DNA from 2 places in the Achromobacter pulmonis genome. Region 2 is predicted to be linked to the other one. Evidence: predicted binding sites of a transcription regulator. Region 2 holds the regulator's gene; the other holds the start of a gene.

Region 1 (3,410 bases), 520 kb from region 2:
GCTGCGTCGTTGCAGGCCGCCGCGCGGCAGGGCGCGCAGGTCGGCCAGCGTATGGCAGCCGATGTCGTTGAGCCAGTCCAGGCGAGCTTGGGCCTGGGGCAGCAGGGCCACGGGCAGGGCGTCGAGCCGGCGCGCCAGCGTGCGCGCGGTGAGCACCCGGCGCGGCGCGCGGCGGCCGCCGCGATGCGCCAGCAGCCAGGCGCCGGCGGCGGTGGGCGCCATGCCCAGCGACACCCGCAGATCCAGCGCGGCCAGGGTGGCGGCCACGCGCTGGTGCAGCGCGCGCGGCCCGCGAAAGAACAGCAGGCTGGCGCCGACGTTCAGCAGCACGGTGTTTTCGTCCGCCAGTGCGACCTCGGGGGTGTATTGCAACAGCGCCAGCGCCGCGCCTTGCAGGGTGTCGGCCTCGGCCACCGGGTCGCGCGTCAGCAGTTCGACCTGGGGGGCGATGGCGGCCGCGCCGCCGCGGCGCATGCCGGGGCGCACGCCGGCCTGGCGCGCGGCGGGCGTGAGGGCGGCGACGCGTTCCTGGTCCAGGACCGCGTAGGCCTGGGCCTCATGCGGCCAGTGCGGGCGCAGGGCGTCCAGCGGCAGGCAGCGCAGGCAGGCGGCGATCCAGAGGCGCATGAGGGCGGGTGGGCGCCGCGACGCCGGGCTCCAGGCCCACGTACAGCGGGGCCTCGCAGACCGGTCCGCGGCGCTTGAGGATGTGGACGGACAGCCCGCCCGGCGCGGGCGCGAGCGCCAGGCGCAAGGGGGCGGGGGTGGCATGCTGGGCCGCGCTGGCCGGGCGCAGGGCAACGAACAGCAGGTCGCTGGCCTGCGCCGCCAGGTGCAGCCGGCGCAGCGCTTCGGGACGCACGTGCGGCAGCCAGCAGAGCAGCGCGCCGCAACTGCCATTTTTTAGGATCTGCTCGGCGGCCCACAGGGCGTCCAGCGGTTTTTCGGGGGCGACCCAGAGCAATTGGCGCGGGTCGAGCCGCCAGCTCATCCAACTGGCGATGTGCGGCGCGTGCGGCGGCTGCACCAGGGCGATGGCGCGGCGCGTTTCCAGTTGCGCCAGGGCCGGGCGCAACAGGCGGATTTCGCCGATGCCGGGTTGCGGCGCCAGCAGTTCGATCAGCGATCCCAGCGGCCAGCCGCCGTCCGGCAGCTCGGCCGACAGGGCGGCGTGGCCGGTGGGCAGGCTGCGGGCGGCGCCGCGCGCCAACTGAGTGGCGCGCCACAACGCGGGATGGATCTGTTCTGGCGACGGCATGGCGGGCGGGCGACCCGGTTTCTCTGGGTGAAGACGCGGTGGACGGCGCGGCAGCCGGGGGTAAGCCCCGGGCTGAAGCTGCTTTTGCTGTATGAATATACAGTATTTTACCCGACCCGGAAGGCTAGGGATGTATCCGCCGGTTGCACCGTATTGGTGCGCGCCGCGCGACCCGCTTCGAGGCGCGCCGACCCGCAGCCATGCCCGCCGTGCCCTTGGATGGGGCGACTCATTAACCCGTGCACGGCTTGGCACGCTTCCTGCTTGTGTCCTCATGTCACCGTCTCCTCTCGCAACAACGTCCAACAAAAGGAGTGCTGAACATGGCCCATCAACCCGAACGCATCGTCGAACTGTCGCGCCGCGTCGAGCGGATTTCGAACGAGAAGATCGAGAGCATCGTCGACATCAACCAGCAGGCCAAGTACCTGTCGCTGAATGCGCGTATCGAGGCCGCGCGCTCGGGCGAGGCGGGGCGCGGATTCGCGGTGGTGGCCAATCAGGTACAGTACGTGTCCGAGCAGATCACCGGCATTGCCGACGCGCTCAAGGAAGAGTTGGCTGGCTCCATCGCCGACCTGATCCGCATCGGCGAGCACACCCTGCACGAGATCCGTGGCTACGAGGGCCGCCGCCTGAGCGACCTGGCGCTGAACATGATCGAGACCATGGACCGCAACCTGTACGAGCGGTCCTGCGACGTGCGCTGGTGGGCCACGGATTCCGCGGTGGTGCGGGCCTTGCAGGAACCCGGCGCCGACAGCGCGCGCCACGCCAGCGGCCGGCTGGGCGTGATCCTGGACAGCTACACGGTCTACCTGGACTTGTGGGTGGCCGACGCGCAGGGGCGGGTGGTGGCCAATGGTCGTCCGGACCGCTATCCGCAGGCGCGCGGCGCCAACGTCAGCCAGAGCGAATGGTTCCGGCGCGGGATGGCCACGGCTGACGGCGGCGAATACGTGGCCATGGACATCGACCGCGCGCGGCTGCTGGACGGCGCCCACGTCGCCACCTACGCCACCGCGATCCGACGTGATGCCGACAAGCAGGGCGAGCCGCTGGGCGTGCTGGGGGTGTTCTTCGACTGGACCCAGCAGGCCGACAGCATCGTCAAGTCGGTGGGCCTGTCGGAAGAGGAATGGGGACGCACCCGCTGCCTGCTGGTCGACAGCCGCCAGCGCGTCATCGCCGCCTCGGATGGTGCGGCATCGCTGCAAGAGCGCTACGTGCTGCGCCACGACGAGCAGCCCCGCGGCTACTACGAAAACGCCGACCGCGGCCTGGTGGGGTTCGCGTTGACGCCGGGTTATGAAACCTATGCCGGCCTGGGCTGGTACGGCGTCATCGCGCAGCGCCCGCGCAACGCTTTCGAATAGCGCTGGCGCGGGTTCAGGACCGCGCCGGCTGGCCGGCGGCCACCGGCGCGTCCTGGCCGACGCCGGCGGCGCGGTCGGCCTCGAAACCGTAGAACCGCATGTCTTCGTAGCGGATCCAGCGCGACTTCTTCACCAGCCGGTGGCCGATCCAGAACGCCAGGAACAGCGGGATCGCCAGGTAGGTCGAGACCACCCCGATCCAGTCGATGCGCTCGTCCAGGAAGGCCTGGTAGTTCTGGCCCAGCGTGACCAACAGGCACAGCACGAAGGCCAGCAGCGGGCCGAAAGGGAACAGGCCGGCCTTGTAGGGCAGGTCGGCGGTGTCGTAGCCGTGCTTCACGTAGCCCTGGCGGAAGCGGTAGTGGCTGACCGCGATGCTCAGCCACACGATGAACTCGGTCATGCCGGCGAAATTCAGCAGCCAGATGTAGACCGCCTTGGGGCTGTAGACCACGCTGAACATGCACAGGCAGGCCAGCGCGGTGGTGGCCAGCAGCGCGTACAGCGGCACGCCGTTGCCCGTCACGCGCTGGAACAGCTTCGGCGCCTGGCCCTCGGCCGCCATATTGAACAGCATCCGGGTGGCGGCGTACATGCCCGAGTTGCCAGCGGACAGCACCGAGGTCAGGATCACCGCGTTCATGATGGTGGCCGCCGACAGCAGCCCGGCGTGCTGGAACACCAGCGTGAACGGGCTGACAGCGATGTCCTCGACCTCGTTGCGCAGCAGCTGCGGGTCGGTATAGGGAATCAGCAGGCCGATGATCAGGATCGCC
Region 2 (3,410 bases):
AGGTCAAGGCGCCGATCCTGTGCCTGGTCGGTCCTCCGGGGGTCGGCAAGACCTCGCTGGGCCAGTCCATCGCCAAGGCCACGAACCGCAAGTTCGTGCGCATGGCGCTGGGCGGCGTGCGCGACGAAGCCGAGATCCGCGGCCATCGTCGTACGTACATCGGCTCGATGCCCGGCAAGATCGTCCAGAACATGTCGAAGGTCGGCGTGCGCAATCCCCTGTTCCTGCTCGATGAAATCGACAAGCTGGGCATGGATTTCCGCGGCGATCCTTCGTCGGCGCTGCTCGAAGTGCTGGACCCGGAACAGAACCATACGTTCCAGGACCACTACATCGAAGTCGACTTCGATCTGTCGGACGTCATGTTCGTGGCCACCAGCAACACGCTGAACATTCCGCCGGCCCTGTTGGACCGGATGGAAGTGATCCGCCTGTCCGGCTACACCGAGGAAGAAAAAATCCACATCGCCCGCGACCATCTGCTGCCCAAGCTGATGAAGAACAACGGCGTCAAGGAGTCCGAGCTGACGGTCGACGACAGCGCGCTGCGCGATATCGTGCGCTACTACACCCGCGAAGCCGGTGTGCGTGCGCTCGAACGCGAAGTGGGCAAGATCTGCCGCAAGGTGATCAAGCAACTGCTGACCCAGAGCGACCGCGCCAAGGCCGAAGGCAAGCCCTTCGAGGTCAAGCCGGTCAACGTGACGGGCGACAACCTCAGCGATTACCTCGGCGTGCGCCGCTACACCTTCGGCATGGCCGAAAAGGAAAACCAGATCGGTCAGGTGACCGGCCTGGCCTGGACCGAAGTCGGTGGCGACCTGCTCACGATCGAAGTGGCGGACATGCCTGGCAAGGGCGTGATCCAACGCACCGGTTCGCTGGGCGACGTGATGAAGGAATCGGTCGAGGCGGCCCGTACGGTGGTGCGCTCGCGGGCACGGCGCCTGGGCTTTGCCGACAGTGTGTTCGAGAAGCACGACATGCACGTGCACGTGCCGGAAGGCGCGACGCCCAAGGACGGCCCGTCCGCTGGTATCGCGATCACCACCGCCATGGTGTCGGCGTTGTCGCGCATCCCGGTGCGCGCCGACGTCGCCATGACCGGCGAGATCACGCTGCGTGGCGAAGTCCTGCCGATCGGCGGCTTGAAGGAAAAGCTGCTGGCCGCGCATCGTGGCGGCATCAAGACGGTCTTGATTCCGGAAGAAAACGTCAAGGATTTGGCGGAGATTCCGGACAACGTCAAGAACCATCTTGAGATCGTGCCGGTGCGCTGGATCGACAAGGTGCTGGAGCTGGCCCTGGAACGCCTGCCCGAGCCGCTGGCGGAAGACGAAGCGGTCAAGGAACCGCTGGTCGCCAAGCCGGCCGAACCTGGCTCGACGGACCCGGTGCTCAAGCACTGATCCCGTCCCGAGGCGGCCCGCTAGGGTCTGCCCAAAAAGAAACCCCGCACGAGCGGGGTTTCTTTTTTTAGCGCGGCCGTTGGGCCGGCGTCCGTTCCCGGAAGGGGCGGGACTCAGTGCAGGGCGTGCGGGCGGATCAGGCCGACGGCAATGCCTTCCAGGGCGAATTCCTGGTCGGCTTCGACCACGATGACGTTGAAGTCGGGGTTCTCGGGCAGCAATTCCACGCGGCCGTTCTGGCGCTGCAGCCGCTTGACGGTGACGTCGTCGCCCAACCGGGCCACCACGATCTGGCCGTTGCGTGCTTCAGAGGCCTTCTTGACGGCCAGCAGGTCGCCTTCGAGGATGCCCGCATCGCGCATGCTCATGCCGCGCACCTTGAGCAGGTAATCGGGAGCCTGGGCGAACAGGCTGGGATCGACGCCGATCTCGCGCTCGACATGTTCGGCGGCCAGGATCGGGCTGCCGGCCGCCACACGGCCCACCAGCGGCAGCAGCAGTTGTGCCAGGCCGGGCAAAGGCAGCGGCGCCTGGGCCGGCGCGGAGGAGGCGTCTTTCAGGCGGATGCCGCGCGAGGCGCCGGCGGTGAGCTCGATGGCGCCCTTGCGCGCGAGGGCCTTGAGATGGTCTTCGGCCGCGTTGGGCGAGCGGAACCCCAGGGCCTGGGCGATCTCGGCGCGGGTGGGCGGAAAGCCGGTGCGCGCGACGGTTTGCCGGATGAGGTCCAGGATTTGCTGTTGACGATCAGTGAGTTTGCTGGCCATGGCGGTGATCCGATTCGAAGCGGACTGTACATATATACAGCGGCATTCTGGGGGACATAACGCAAAAATGCAAGCGCTGATCAGATCGCGGCGGCGGCCGCCAATGAAAAACGGGACCCGTGGGTCCCGTTTTTGGATACTGCCTGCCTTCTGGATGCCCTACAGCACCGCAGCGATGCCCTTGGCCACCTGATCGATGTTGCCGCTGTTGAGCGCGGCCACGCAGATGCGGCCGCTGGAGACGGCGTAGACGCCGTGCTCTTCACGCAGGCGGTCGACCTGGGCCGAGGTCAGGCCCGAATAGGAGAACATGCCGCGCTGCTGCAGCACGAAGCTGAAGTCCTGCTTGCCGCCGTGTTCCTTGATCTTCTCGACCAGCTGCTTGCGCATCAGGCGGATGCGATCGCGCATCGCGCCGAGTTCTTCTTCCCACATGGCGAACAGCTCGGGCGAGTTCAGCACCGTGGAGACGATGGTGCCGCCGTGGGTGGGCGGGTTGGAGTAGTTGGTGCGGATGACGCGCTTGAGCTGGCTCAGCACGCGGGTGGCTTCGTCCTTGCTGCCGGCCACGACGGTCAGGGCGCCGACCCGCTCGCCGTACAGCGAGAACGACTTCGAGAACGACGAACTGATGAACATGGTCAGGTCGAGATCGGCGAACAGGCGCACGACTGCCGCGTCTTCATAGAGGCCGTCGCCGAAGCCCTGGTAGGCGATGTCCAGGAACGGCACCAGCTTGTTTTCCTTGACGACCGCGGCGATCTGCTTCCATTGGTCGAAGGTGGGGTCAACGCCGGTGGGGTTGTGGCAGCAGGCGTGCAGCACGACGATGGTCTGGGCCGGGGCGGCCTTCAGGGCGGCCAGCATGCCGTCGAAGTTCAGGCCGCGGGTGGCAGCATCATAGTAGGCGTAGGTGCCCACTTCGAAGCCGGCGCGTTCGAACAGCGCGCGGTGGTTCTCCCAGCTGGGATCGCTGATCAGGACCTTGGAGGCCGGCAGCAGCTGGCGCAGGAAGTCGGCGCCGATCTTGAGGGCGCCGGTGCCGCCCAGGGCCTGGGTGGTCAGGACACGGCCGGCGGCCGCCAGCGGCGAGTCCTTGCCGAGCAGCAAGGCTTGCGCGCCCTGGTTGTAACCGGCGATGCCTTCGATCGGCAGGTAGCCGCGGGCGGCGGCGGCCTCGACGCGGGCGATTTCGGCCTTGCGCACCGCACCCAGCAGCGGAATGCGGCCCTGGTCG

Evidence for each region. Region 2 encodes LexA, which represses DNA repair genes until DNA is damaged. Its sites were predicted from a motif close to ACTGTATNNNNATACAGT; they were not measured.
Region 1: imuA (translesion DNA synthesis-associated protein ImuA) is a predicted target of LexA. The motif match lies at 1,345-1,362, and genes of this name have one in related genera.

What each region holds. Positions count from the first base shown of each region.
Region 1 is NZ_JAIFOT010000001.1:4,676,472-4,679,881, forward strand. It holds gene K2W61_RS21465 (Y-family DNA polymerase) at 1-627, opposite strand, end outside; gene imuA (translesion DNA synthesis-associated protein ImuA) at 557-1,258, opposite strand; gene K2W61_RS21475 (methyl-accepting chemotaxis protein) at 1,573-2,634, shown strand; gene K2W61_RS21480 (amino acid permease) at 2,648-3,410, opposite strand, start outside.
Region 2 is NZ_JAIFOT010000001.1:4,155,274-4,158,683, forward strand. It holds gene lon (endopeptidase La) at 1-1,409, shown strand, start outside; gene lexA (transcriptional repressor LexA) at 1,523-2,173, opposite strand; gene K2W61_RS19145 (amino acid aminotransferase) at 2,333-3,410, opposite strand, start outside.